Regions from separate parts of the Anoxybacillus sp. CHMUD genome, predicted to be linked through region 2. Evidence: riboswitches for the same ligand, from Rfam matches in the RefSeq annotation. Region 2 holds a riboswitch; each other region holds the start of a gene.
What was found. Region 2 has a riboswitch for thiamine pyrophosphate ahead of tenA (thiaminase II). Riboswitches for the same ligand answer to the same signal wherever they lie in the genome.

Region 1 (4,534 bases), on a different contig from region 2:
CTTTTGTTTTGCGCATTTCCGCTTGATACGCTGTCTCCATTTGCAACGTGTTCAACAACTGTTGTTCGCTTAAACGAGCATATAACTGCTTCGTCGCAATCATCGCACGAATCGGTTTTGCTAGCCATTCATTCACTTTGTGCTGAATCGCTTGTTCATCACCGATTTCATCAACGAGTCCCACTTCATATGCCTCTTGTGCACTCATTATTTTTCCTTCCCATATGATTTGTTTTGATTTGACATCTCCAATTTTTCGATTTAAAAAGAAATGTCCCCCACCATCTGGAACTAAACCAATGCCAATGAAATTCATTGCAACGCGCGCTTGTTTATTTGCGATTACATGATCGCAAGCAAGGGCTAAACTAAATCCTAATCCTGCAGCAGCACCATGTATGTAGCTAATCGTTAGTTTCGGCAATTGATGCAATGTCATCGCTATTTGTTTAATCGTTTCCATCACTTCAATGAATGAATGTTCATTCGTTGATTGCAACATCGTCTTAATGTCGCCCCCTGCGCTAAATCCTTTGCCACGACCACGAATGATGACGATATCCGCTTCACTTGCTTCAACTTCTTTTAACGCTTGTAACAACTCTGTTAACATTTGTTCATGTAAAGCATTTAGCGCATTCGGACGATTCAATTCAATGGTTGCGACGCGATTTTCGTATGATAGTACGATATGTTCCATCTTCTCCATCCCCTCTTTCGTTTGTTCGCTATTTTCTTTCGACATATATGAATAAAATCCTGCACAGAACAAAACAAAAAGACGACATCATCTGTCGCCTTTTTGTTTTGCACGCATGACAATCTCATATAGTCGTTTTGTTTGTTCGTAAATATGTTCAGCACGGCAAATGGCCGAAATGACAGCAATTCCGTCTGCACCCGCTTCGATCACTTGTTTGGCTGTTTGTTCTGTAATTCCACCGATCGCAACGAGTGGAACACGTTTTTCATGGGCACGAATATGTTCAATCATCGTCAGTCCACATGCTTGCTTTGCATCTTCTTTTGAAACAGTTGGGAAAATCGGGCCTAATCCAACATAATCGGCGCAAGCAGCAAGCGCTTTTTTTACTTCATTTAAGTTGTGAACAGATACGCCTAAATATTTATCTCCTATGCGATCGCGAACGCGTTCAGCTACTTCGTCTTCTTGACCGACATGAACGCCATCTGCCTGTAAAGCGAGGGCCAAATCGACATCGTCATTCACGATAAAAGGAATATTATACATTCGGCATCGTTCAAGTAATTTCTCGGCTAAGCGGTATTTTTCAATCCCCGTAAGCGCCCCCTTTCCTTTTTCGCGAAACTGAAACATTGTAATACCGCCTTTAATTGCTTCATCAAGCACAGCGAGCGGATCTTTCGTACAATCGATACTCCCCATAACGAAATACAACGATAGCTTCTGCTTCATCATTTATTCCCCTTGAATACGCGCGTATTGATCAACTTCTTCTGCACTCGTTTCATGTAAAGCATTTAAAAAAGAAAGTTGAAAAGAACCAGGTGCTTTTGCTTGTTTGGCTGCTTTTTCAGCCGCCACACCGTAATAAGCGAGGGCAGCAACTGATGACATCATCATATCGTCTCCTATACCCGCAAATGCACCTAATACCGAACTTAACAAACAACCTGTCCCTGTTACTTTCGTTAACATCGCATCACCATTTGAGACGATTACAATACGTTCTCCATCGGTTACTACATCATCTTTCCCTGTGACAACAACTACAGAGCGAAACATGAGTGCTGCTTTTTTCGCTACATCCACGAGGTCACCTTGAACGTCTCCTGCATCGACTCCTTTTGTACGTACTTGTTCACCCGCAATGCTCGCAATTTCCGATGCGTTCCCACGTAAAATCGAAATGTTTACTTCACGTAATATACGTCTGGCTGTTTCGGTGCGGTACGCTGTCGCACCAGCTCCAACAGGATCGAAAATGACAGGAATGTTTGCCTCATTTGCTGCTTTTCCGGCAATTAACATCGCCTCTACGTCTGTTTCGTTTAGCGTGCCAATGTTTAACACTAAAGCACGAGCTAACCGAACCATATCCGCTACTTCTTCTTTTGCATACGCCATAACAGGAGATGCGCCTACAGCAAGCAAACCATTCGCAACAAAATTGGTCACCACAACATTTGTCATATTATGTACGAGTGGTGACTCCTTCCTAACACGCGTTAACCATTGTCCTACATTCATCATTCATTCCCCCTAAAAAAATAAAAACTAGTCGGACAGAGTCGACTAGTTTGCGTACTGAAAACATAGCCTACTTCCCTCCGCTGGTACAAACCAGATCAGGTTCAAAGGGTTGGAAAACTGATTGCGCGTTTTCCTCTCAGCCATCGCCATCCGGCACCCCTAGTAGTTTGATTGATTCAATTTTCTTTCATTTTAATACATTTTTTCTCTTGATTCAATATGGATTATTGTCAAATTTCGTTCACATTTTTGTATGAAAGTGTGATATGTATCACTTACGACGTACATATTTTCTCCTATTGTTAAAGTGTCAATAAGAAAAGGAGGGGTCATAATGTTTTGTCATCAATGTGAACAAACACCAACAGGGGGATGTACTGTTGTTGGAGTTTGCGGGAAAGATGAAACAATTGCAAGTTTGCAAGATACGATCGTATTTGCATTAAAAGGAATTGCAGCATATCGCACGCATGCCCATCAACTTGGGTATACCGATCCGTTCGTTGATACAACGACACATGAAGCGTTATATATGACGTTAACAAACTCTAACTTTAACGTACAAGAACATATAGACATGGCGATGAAAGTCGGAAGAGCAGCCATTCGCGTAATGGAACTACTCGATCGAGCACATACAGAACGACTTGGCATTCCTCAACCTGTTCGTGTAACGCAAAATAGAATTGAAGGAAAATGTATTCTCGTTACAGGACATAACTTATTTGCCCTTGAACAACTATTAAAACAAACAGAAGGAAAAGGAATTAACATTTACACACATTCCGAAATGCTTCCAGCACATGGTTACCCACAATTAAAAAAATATAAACATCTGAAAGGAAATGTCGGAAAAGCATGGTACGATCAACGTCGCCTATTTGAAAAATTCCCTGGTGCTATTTTAGCGACAACAAACTGTGTCATGCCGATAAAAGGTTCATATGCTGATCGCATGTTTTCATATGATGTAGCCGGATTAGAACATGTGCAAAAAATCGAAAACGATGATTTCACGCCGTTAATTGAGAAAGCGCTACAACTTCCAGAAGCAAACATTGAATCGGATGAAACGTTAGTGACTGGTTTCCATCACGAAACTGTAATTCAAATTGTACCAGAAATTATTCAAGCTGTAAAAGAAGGAAAAATTGAACGCTTTTTCGTTATCGCAGGTTGCGACGCTCCTGGAAAAGGCGGTGAATATTATCGCACGTTAGCTACATCGTTACCGAAAAACACTGTCATTTTAACGACATCCTGTGGGAAATTCCGCTTTAACGATGTCGACTACGGGGTTGTTCCTGGCACGAACATTCCACGATATATTGATTTAGGGCAATGCAACAACTCGATTTCGACTGTCAAAATTGCAATGGCGCTTGCGGAAGCATTCGGCTGTGAGGTCAATGAGTTACCGGTCAGCATCGTTCTTTCATGGTTTGAACAAAAAGCAGTTGCAATCTTACTCGGATTGTTTAGTTTAGGCATTCAAGACATTCGAATTGGACCAAAAGCACCGCACTTTATTTCTGAAGGTGTGCTACACGTATTGCAAGACATGTTCGGTCTCAAGCTCATCGGTAATGTAGAAGAAGATATGCAAGCGATGCTCGCACATTAAAAGGGCTGTTTCATCCAGCCCTTTTCACGTTTACGAAGCTTTATTTAACCATACACTCATATTAAATCCTTCTTCTGTCACGTATCCATCGACACTCCATATTCGTTTTTTTGCTTTTTTCGCTTTTTCTTGTACTTTATACAATTTTTTTGCATATTTTGTGTCCGGTTCAAATACGTAAGCAACACGCGCAAACCCTTCTTGTACAATTTTTTCTTGGTATAAAGTTCCATCCTCTAACCATATGTACGCAAGCAATCGACCATAACGATCGTACGGTTGTTCTTTTGCGCTTAGTTCAACTGTCACTTTTTTGTGAAGCAAAACGTCTTTAGCGAATTGTTTTGCCTCTTCGCCATACGCCTGTTTTTCGCGATACGTTTCGGGGGTATCGATATTTAGTAGACGAACCGTTACGATTTCGCCATCTTTTTTTATTTTTACTGTATCCCCATCAACAACATATTCTACTGTCGTAACAAATGTTTTCTCTTTATTTTGCGATGTACAACCGACAATAAAGACAATTGCCGTAAAAAACATAATCCATTTTCTCATAAATGTGTCAGCCCACTTTCAAGATGTGAAATGTCTGATTCACATTCCATATCCCACTTTTCCCCGTCAAACGATACGATCGTCACACTCGTACCGTATACACGGCTATTTTTCCA
Region 2 (4,534 bases):
GGACTTTGGCAAAAAGGAACAGATGGCGGTGTCGATGTTCGGAAATTAAAACGTGTATTAACGAAATGGCAAAAAGGATTAGAGGGTGTTGGCTGGAACGCACTATTCCTTGAAAACCATGACCAGCCTCGTTCCGTGTCGACGTGGGGAAATGACGAACAATATCTTGTTGAAAGTGCCAAAGCATTAGGGGCATTATATTTCCTTATGCAAGGAACGCCGTTTATTTATCAAGGGCAAGAAATTGGCATGACGAACGTCCGATTTGAAACGATTGATGAATATGACGATGTCGCCATCAAAAATTATTATCGTATTGAACGTGCTAAAGGGCGTTCTCATGAAGAAGTGATGCAATGGATTTGGAAAAACGGTCGTGACAATTCACGCACGCCGATGCAATGGTCTGATGATGAAAACGCCGGATTTACAACAGGAACACCTTGGATTGGTGTGAATGAAAATTATAAACAAATTAATGTCAAAAAACAGTTGCACGACCCGAACTCTGTGTTAAACTTTTACAAACGCATGATTCAACTAAGAAAACAGCATGACGTATTTGTTTACGGAACATACGATTTAATATTAGAAAACCATAAAGCAATTTACGCATATACGCGCACGTTAGGTGATGAAAAAGCGATCGTCATCGTGAACTTAACAGACCGAAAAACAATGTATCGTTACGATTCATTGAAATTAAATAGCGAGCAATTGGTGTTAGCAAACTACGATGTAAAACCGCATAAACATGCGACACGCTTTACATTGCGTCCGTATGAAGCGCGTGTATATTTGGTGAAATAATGAAAATCCCCTTTTCCGACATGGAAAAGGGGATTTTCACATTTATTTGCGTGAATGCACTTCGTAAATGGCAAATTTCAAATAATCGCCTTCATCGGCGGCAAGTAGTTTTGGATGGTCATATCCTGCACCGCTCCAATGAATTTGACGTAAAATTTTCTTCGCATCAAACGCTGCTTCCGTAACCATCGCTTGAAACATATATGGATGCACATGATACGAACAACTTGCTGTCACGAAAAAGCCGCCGTCTTTCACTAACTTTAAGCCGTTTAAATTAATATCTTTATAGCCGGCAAGCGCCTTTGGCACCGCATGAGCGGATTTTGCAAACGCTGGTGGGTCAATAATGACGACATCCCATTTTTTCCCCTGTTGTACGCATTCGCGTAAGTAGTCAAACGCGTTCGCAACGACGAAATCCACATTTGTAAATCCGTTTAACTCTGCGTTTCGCTTTGCTGTTTCAATCGCATGTTCAGAAATATCGACAGCGGTCACATGTTTTGCTCCGTATAAGCAGGCGTTTAACATAAATGAACCTGTATGCGTAAAACAATCGAGCACGGTTGATTCGCTTGTAATCAGCGGCTTGATGGCAGCACGATTTTGACGTTGATCGAAGAAAAATCCTGTTTTTTGTCCGTTTTCGATATCGACAATGTATTTCACGCCGTTTTCTTCAATTTGTACGTTCGTATCGCACGTGCCGTACCAAAATCCTTTTTCTTGTTTTAATCCTTCTAATTCGCGCACGTGAACGTCGTTGCGCAAATAAATCGCTTTCGGTTGAAAAACGTCAAGAAGCGCTTGTAAAATCCATTCTTTTCTTTTTTCCATGCCGAGCGATAAAATTTGCACAACGAGCACATCTTCGTACTTATCAACGATGAGCCCAGGTAAAAAATCGGCTTCTCCATAAACGGCGCGACATGAACGAACGCCCGGAATCATCCGTTCGCGATACGCCCATGCTTGACGAATACGGTTCATAAAAAATTGCGCATTTAATTCGTCGTTTGGATTTTGCGTTAACACGCGCACGATCATTTGTGATTTTGGATTAATATATCCTTTCGCTAAAAAGTGACGTTGATGGTTATATACGTTGACGAAATCCCCCGGTTCAAAATCTCCTTCAATATAATCGACTTCGCTTTGAAACACCCACGGATGTCCAAGCTCGAGCCGTTTTTTTCTTTTTCGTTTTAAAAATACATTTGCCATACATCCCACTCCTGACTATATATTCGCTACTTTAGCATACAGGAAGAACACGATGCGCGCAAATGGTGGAGAAAAATATTTGACAATTCCATGAAATATGCTAATATTAGTGACAAAGTGAATGATGCAAATGTATTCCACTAGGGGGGCCTTTAGATAGGCTGAGATCAAAGTGTGCCTTTGAGACCCTTAGAACCTGATCTGGCTCATACCAGCGTAGGGAAGTGGAAACGGTGCGAAGTGTGTCTCTTATTAATTTCCATCGTTTACAACCACTTTCTTTGCGCAAAGAAAGTGGTTTTTTATTTTTCTTAAGGGGGAGAGGTTATGTTGTTTTCAGAGCAGTTGCGCAAGGCTGTCGATCCGATTTGGGAAGCGAGCTTTCATCATCCGTTCGTGAAGGAGCTCGGGGAAGGAACACTTGATTTACGTTGTTTTCGCTATTATGTATTACAAGATTCATATTATTTGACACACTTTGCAAAAGTGCAAGCGCTTGGCGGGGCGATGGCTGATGATTTACAAACGACCGCAAGCATGGCGCATCATGCGCAAAGTACGTATGAAGCTGAGCTTCGTTTACATGAAACGTTTATGAAAGAGCTCGGTATTACAGAAGAAGAAAAGGCGTCGTTTGTTCCTGCTCCAACTGCGTATGCGTACACGTCCCACATGTATCGCGCGTCGTTTGCAGGACGTTTTGGCGATGTATTAGCTGCCATTTTACCGTGCTATTGGTTGTATTACGAAATTGGTGAGCGGTTAAAACATTGTAAGCCGAATCATCCAATTTATGCACAATGGATTGAAGCGTACGGCTCTGACTGGTTCAAACAGCTTGTCGAACAACAAATTGCGCGTTTAAACGACATCGCAAAAACAGCTAGCGAAAAAGAGTTAGAGCGGATGAAGCAACACTTTGTGATCAGCAGTCAATATGAATATTTATTTTGGGACATGGCGTACAAATTAGAACGTTGGCCAATTGAAGAGGAGGATGTTTATGCAAACGAAAGGGCTTAAATTAACAGACGTATTAACGACCGTTGTGGTGGCGATTGTGTTTGGGATTGTGTATAAAGTGTGGGGACCGCTTTACTATGCGGTAAAACCGCTTGGACTTCATCTTGATCAACTTATTTATGGCATGTGGTTTATTGCGGCAACTGTTGCCTATTTATTAATTCGTAAACCAGGAGTGGCGCTGCTTGCAGAAGTGGCTGCGGCATCAGGAGAGTTTTTAGCTGGTTCTGAATGGGGGCTTGAGGTGCTATTTTACGGCTTTGTGCAAGGGTTGCTCGCTGAACTTGTTTTCGCTGCTTTCCGCTATAAACGTTTTGATGTGGCGGTTGTGTCGCTTGCAGCGGTTGGTTCAACGATCGCTTCATTAGTGCTTGATTTTTACAAAGGATATATCGACCAATTGGCATGGTGGAATTTAACGTTATTTATCGGTGCGCGTTTCATTGGAGCGATCATCATTGCTGGTGTATTTGCTTATTCGCTTGTGAAAGCGCTCGAAGCGACAGGTGTGACGCAATTGTTGCGTCCGACGACAAAAGAAGATTACGACTCGCTTGATAAATAGAAGGTGACATCATTGATCCATATCGAACAATTGCGCTTAAAATTTCCGGGGGCAGAAAAGCGGTTATTTACCGATGTATCGCTTTCGATTAAAAAAGGAGAAAAAGTGTTGCTTTTAGGCCCATCGGGATGCGGAAAATCCACGCTTTTGCAAGTGATGGCGGGCATTATTCCGCGCTCGATCGATGTGCCGATGAAAGCGAGTAAACTGCACATTCCAAATCGTGTAGGCTATGTGTTTCAAGATCCCGATGCCCAGTTTTGTATGCCGTATGTTGATGAAGAAATGGCTTTTGTTCTCGAAAATCTCGGTGTGCCACGTGCAGAGATGGAAGAAAAAATAGCGCACATGCTTCGTCTTGTGCGCCTCCGTCTCCCGCACGTTCATGTACCGATTCAAACATTATCTGGAGGAATGAAACAGCGGTTAGCGATTGCGTCAGTTTTAGCGCTTGAACCTGATGTGTTATGTTTAGACGAACCGACAGCACTTCTTGATGAAGAAGGAACAAAAGCGGTGTGGGAAACGTTAAAAGAAGTGGCGGAGGATCGAACCGTTGTCATTGTTGAACATAAAATTGAACACATTGTTGATTTTGTCGAGCGCATCATTTTATTTAACGAACATGGTGAGATCATCGCTGACGGCGGAACGAATGAAATTTTTTCAACGTATCGTTCGTTTATTACAGAACAAGGGATTTGGCATCCAGACGTGTGGGAAACGTATAAAAAGCCAAAAACAGCGCAACAACCGTATGCACATGGGGATGTTCTTTTACATGTACAGTCGCTTCGCGGCTTTCGACAAAAAGAAGAAAAAATAGCGGTCGACGAGTTAGTGATTCATGCGGGTGAATGGATTGCGGTTACAGGGGAAAACGGTGCAGGGAAAAGTACGTTGTTGCAA
Region 3 (4,534 bases), on a different contig from region 2:
TTGTACTTATCATGACGCTAATCGGCCTTGCCACAACAATAAGTAGGATAGCTAGGGCGACACCTTCCCATGCTACTTTTACTAGTTCATTTGGAAAAACGAGTAGTCCGAGTAAAATGAACATAAATATTTGCATCATCCATGCTAGCCCTTCGTTAAAACGAAAAATAGAATGGCGATAAACGAGTTGTGCATTGCCGACAAAAACGCCCATAATATATACCGAAAGAAACCCACTACCTTTTAGCAGGGCTGCTATACTATAAGAGAGTATCGCAAATGATAAAGATAGAGTGGGGTATAATCCCGAGGAATCAAGATTTATTTTATTCAAACACCACACAGTTAATTTTCCTAATCCAAGCCCGACAAGAATACCGATAACGATCTGCCAAATAAAGCTGAGAAAGGCGTGGGAAATAGTTAGTTCTGGCTGTTGGATAAATGTAATCAAGGAGAGGGTTAAAATAACGGCCATCGGATCGTTCATCCCCGACTCAGCTTCTAGTGTTGTTGAGAGACGGCGTTTTATATTGACGCTTCCTAGCGTAGCAAATATTGCTGCAGCGTCAGTTGAAGAAACGATAGCGCCTAATAGAAATCCCTCGGCCCATGAAACGTGTAAAATGTATTTGGCAAATATGCCTACGCAAATGGCAGTAATTAGCACTCCAAACGTTGCAAGGGAGGAAGCGGGAACTAAAACTTTTTTTAATGTATTCCACTTTGTGTTCATCCCACCTTCAAACAAAATAATGATTAACGCAAAAATGCCAACAATCTGGGTGAGAAAAGCGTTATCATAATATATAAATTTGGATAAAATCATTCCGACGAGTATGTAAAATACAAGTGATGGCACGCCTAGCCAAGAAGAAAACTTCGTTGTTAATACACCGATGATTAGAAGTAATCCTAACAGAAAAATGATGAAATCTGTGAGCAAGCAAGTCACCTCTTTCCATACTTTCTACTTAAAGTTACGACTTAAATTTAAGCTATAGTAAGTGGAGTGTCAACGAATATGACTTAAATAACATTTTTTGTAATAAAAGTGCAAGCTGAGCGCTATCTCTCAGCTTGCATGATGTTTGTATATTCAACAAATTGTTTTGCCTTTTCTTTCATTCCTTCGCTTTGTAGTGTTTTTTGTAATTCATGAGAAATATTCATTGAACAAAATTTTGGACCGCACATCGAACAAAAATGAGCAAGCTTTGCTCCTTCGGCCGGTAGCGTTTCATCGTGATATTCACGTGCGCGCTCAGGATCTAGTGACAAGTTGAATTGATCTTGCCAACGGAACTCAAATCTCGCCTTTGATAATGCATCATCACGCGTTTGTGCGCCAGGGTGTCCTTTTGCTAAGTCAGCAGCGTGGGCAGCAATTTTGTAGGCGATGACTCCTTGGCGGACGTCTTCTTTATTCGGTAGGCCGAGATGTTCTTTTGGTGTCACATAGCAAAGCATGGCCGTACCGTGCCAGCCGATAAGCGCTGCACCGATAGCTGAGGTGATATGGTCGTAACCTGGTGCAATGTCGGTAGTGATAGGACCTAGCGTATAAAAAGGTGCCCCGTGACAAATTTCAATTTGTTTATCGACATTTTCTTTAATTTTATGCATTGGAATATGCCCTGGACCTTCGATCATCACTTGGACATCATGTTCCCAAGCGATTTTTGTCAACTCTCCAAGTGTTTGTAACTCGGCGAATTGCGCCTCATCGTTTGCATCTGCAATTGAGCCTGGACGTAATCCATCCCCAAGTGAAATAGCAATATCGTAAGTTTTTAAAATTTCGCAAATTTCTTCGAAGTGGGTGTATAAAAAGTTTTCTTCATGGTGTGCTAAACACCATTGTGCCATAATTGAGCCACCCCGAGAGACAATACCAGTTGTTCGATTGACTGTTAGTGGGATATAGCGAAGTAAGACACCTGCATGAATAGTAAAATAGTCTACGCCTTGTTCGGCTTGTTCAATTAATGTTTCTCGGTAAATGTCCCATGATAAGTTTTCGACAATGCCGTTCACTTTCTCTAACGCCTGGTAAATAGGTACAGTTCCAATCGGCACAGGGGAGTTTCGAATAATATATTCTCGCGTCTCATGTATATGTTTTCCTGTCGATAAGTCCATGACTGTATCGGCACCCCAACGAACAGCCCAAAGCATTTTTTCAACTTCTTCATCCATCGAGGATGTAACAGAAGAGTTTCCAATATTCGCATTAATTTTTACATGGAACTTGCTTCCGATGATCATTGGTTCACTCTCAGGGTGATTGATATTAGCTGGGATAATTGCTCTTCCTGCTGCCACTTCCTGTCGAACAAACTCTGGATCCATCTGTTCGCGAATAGCAACAAACTCCATTTCAGGTGTAATGATTCCTCGTTTTGCATAATGCATTTGGGTCACAACTTTCCCTTTTTTCGCACGAAAACGTCTAGGTGAAAAAGGAATGTTTGTTCTCACTAATGAAGGGCTACATTCTTCTACATCGCCACGCTCCGTTATCCATTTTTCTCTTAATTTTGGCAATCCTTTATCAATATTCGGCGCGAAAAGTGGGTCGGTGTATGGTCCACTCGTGTCATAGACTCGAATAGGCTCATTTTCTAGCATCGTTGTACCTGTTTTGGTTGGAGAAAGTTGAATTTCTCGCATTGGCACACGAACATCTTCACGCGTTCCGGGCACATACACTTTTTTACTCGAGGGAAATGGCATTGATGAAAATAAGTCTTTCATTTTTAATCGCTCCTTTTCATTTTTTAGTTGGAGCAACGCCAATACGTAAAAAAATCAGGCTCCATAACGAGAACCTGATTTTGTCCGCAAATAGCACAAGTAAAGAACACTCGCGCCATCTACTTCCCTACGCTGGCATCACCCAGATCAGGTTCAAAGGGTCAAAGAACTTTTGCGCGTTCTTCTCTCAGTCCAAGCTATTGGACTCCCCTAGTAGATGAGAAATTATGAACTTTAAAAATAGTCTAACATATGATAAAAATGTTGTAAAGTTATAAATGAAAAACTTGTTAAAATGGAGGCATAGTGGACGTACGAACCGATGATTTCGGGATGGAGTTCGTATGTTAGAAGTGCAGTGATAGAAGCGTGAAAAAGTGGTGTGTAAGAAAACGGGGAATGTTCTATCGAAACGTGCTGTGTCTATATGGCGCATATATGGAGCTATTCGTTTCATTATTTTTTCCTTTTGTACGTAATTGTTAGTTTTTTCGTTTCAACATGGGTCGTTTTGATGTTTGTCTGTTTGTCGATTGTAGATGGCATGTTATTCGTTTTCTTCGTTCCACGCTGGAAATGGGAACGTTGGCGGTATATGATTACGCGATCAGGAAATCGAGCTTGAGCATGGGGTGTGGATTCGTAAGCGTACGCTTATTCCGCTTCGCTGCGTGCAACATGTTGATGTAAAGCAAGGTCCATTAGCAAGAAAGTATAAACTTGCTTCGCTTTATATATATACAGCAGCAATGGCACATGAAATTCCGTTCCTTGATGAACAAGAAGCAGAGAAGTTGCGTTACACATTTCTTCTTTAGTAAAGGAAGATGAACATGATGAATGAAGCGAGAAACGGTTACATCCGATTGCGATTGTTATTTACATAACCAAGCGGTTAAAGCATCGTATTCAATCGTTAACAATCTCTCAATCTCGTATGCAACAACGACTCGGATTATGTACCGTACATGCGACGGTCATGCCAGGTATATGCAAAAAAGTCGTTGATGTGGGCGAACATGAGGCACAAGCAATATACGAATCGTTTTTGGGAAATAAGGTATGAAAAAGAAATATTTCAAGTGTCCCAAAAGAGCACGCTTTTGGGACACAGTTATTTTTAAAGTAATTCGTCAATTTCCTGCAGCATTTCCCCAATTTTACGGTCATGTATGAGTAAATCTGCCCAATCATCTAATGGAGTCGGTTCCATATTTACGATCACGAGTTTTGCACCTCCACGTTTAGCGGCGACAGGAAGTTCGTTAGCTGGCGATACTTGTAAAGAAGAGCCGAGTACAATCCACAAATCTGCTCGTTCGGCTGCTGTCCATGCTTGTTCAAACGCATCATGCGGCAATGGTTCGCCAAATAAAACAACGGAAGGGCGCAAAAAACCACCGCACGTGCACTTCAACTGTTCGTCTACATACCGTTTTGCATCATATGTTTGTTTGCAGCGCGAGCAATGAACGGTTCGCAACGTTCCATGTAATTCAATGACATTTGTACTACCTGCTCGTTGATGAAATCCATCGACATTTTGTGTGATAATTTGATGAATAAGCCCTCGTGTTTGCCAATTTGCTAAAATTGTATGTCCGATATGTGGTTGGCATTCAAGAAGAGCGCGAATGCGATATTGGTAAAACGCGATAAACTCGTCTCGATTATGTTGCATAGCATACGTACTTGCCAATTGTTGTGGATTTTTCGTGCGCCAAAGTCCTGATTTTGTCGAACGAAAATCGGGAAGTCCGCTCTCTGTAGACATTCC

Region 1: linked by a shared signal. The riboswitch ahead of thiM (hydroxyethylthiazole kinase) and the one ahead of tenA (thiaminase II) in region 2 are both predicted to bind thiamine pyrophosphate.
Region 3: linked by a shared signal. The riboswitch ahead of thiC (phosphomethylpyrimidine synthase ThiC) and the one ahead of tenA (thiaminase II) in region 2 are both predicted to bind thiamine pyrophosphate.

Annotation. Positions count from the first base shown of each region.
Region 1 is NZ_SDLG01000004.1:30,394-34,927, forward strand. It holds gene ETB99_RS03800 (enoyl-CoA hydratase) at 1-745, opposite strand, end outside; gene thiE (thiamine phosphate synthase) at 788-1,441, opposite strand; gene thiM (hydroxyethylthiazole kinase) at 1,442-2,236, opposite strand; TPP riboswitch at 2,292-2,407, opposite strand; gene hcp (hydroxylamine reductase) at 2,571-3,860, shown strand; gene ETB99_RS03820 (thermonuclease family protein) at 3,891-4,418, opposite strand; gene ETB99_RS03825 (histidine phosphatase family protein) at 4,415-4,534, opposite strand, start outside.
Region 2 is NZ_SDLG01000003.1:174,875-179,408, reverse strand. It holds gene ETB99_RS03345 (glycoside hydrolase family 13 protein) at 1-810, shown strand, start outside; gene ETB99_RS03340 (class I SAM-dependent rRNA methyltransferase) at 853-2,037, opposite strand; TPP riboswitch at 2,170-2,277, shown strand; gene tenA (thiaminase II) at 2,365-3,060, shown strand; gene ETB99_RS03330 (ECF transporter S component) at 3,035-3,625, shown strand; gene ETB99_RS03325 (ABC transporter ATP-binding protein) at 3,629-4,534, shown strand, end outside.
Region 3 is NZ_SDLG01000005.1:153,363-157,896, reverse strand. It holds gene ETB99_RS05435 (potassium/proton antiporter) at 1-955, opposite strand, end outside; gene thiC (phosphomethylpyrimidine synthase ThiC) at 1,069-2,757, opposite strand; TPP riboswitch at 2,865-2,979, opposite strand; partial or broken gene ETB99_RS15290 (PH domain-containing protein) at 3,177-3,601, shown strand; gene ETB99_RS05420 (PH domain-containing protein) at 3,623-3,823, shown strand; gene ETB99_RS05415 (NAD-dependent deacylase) at 3,878-4,534, opposite strand, start outside.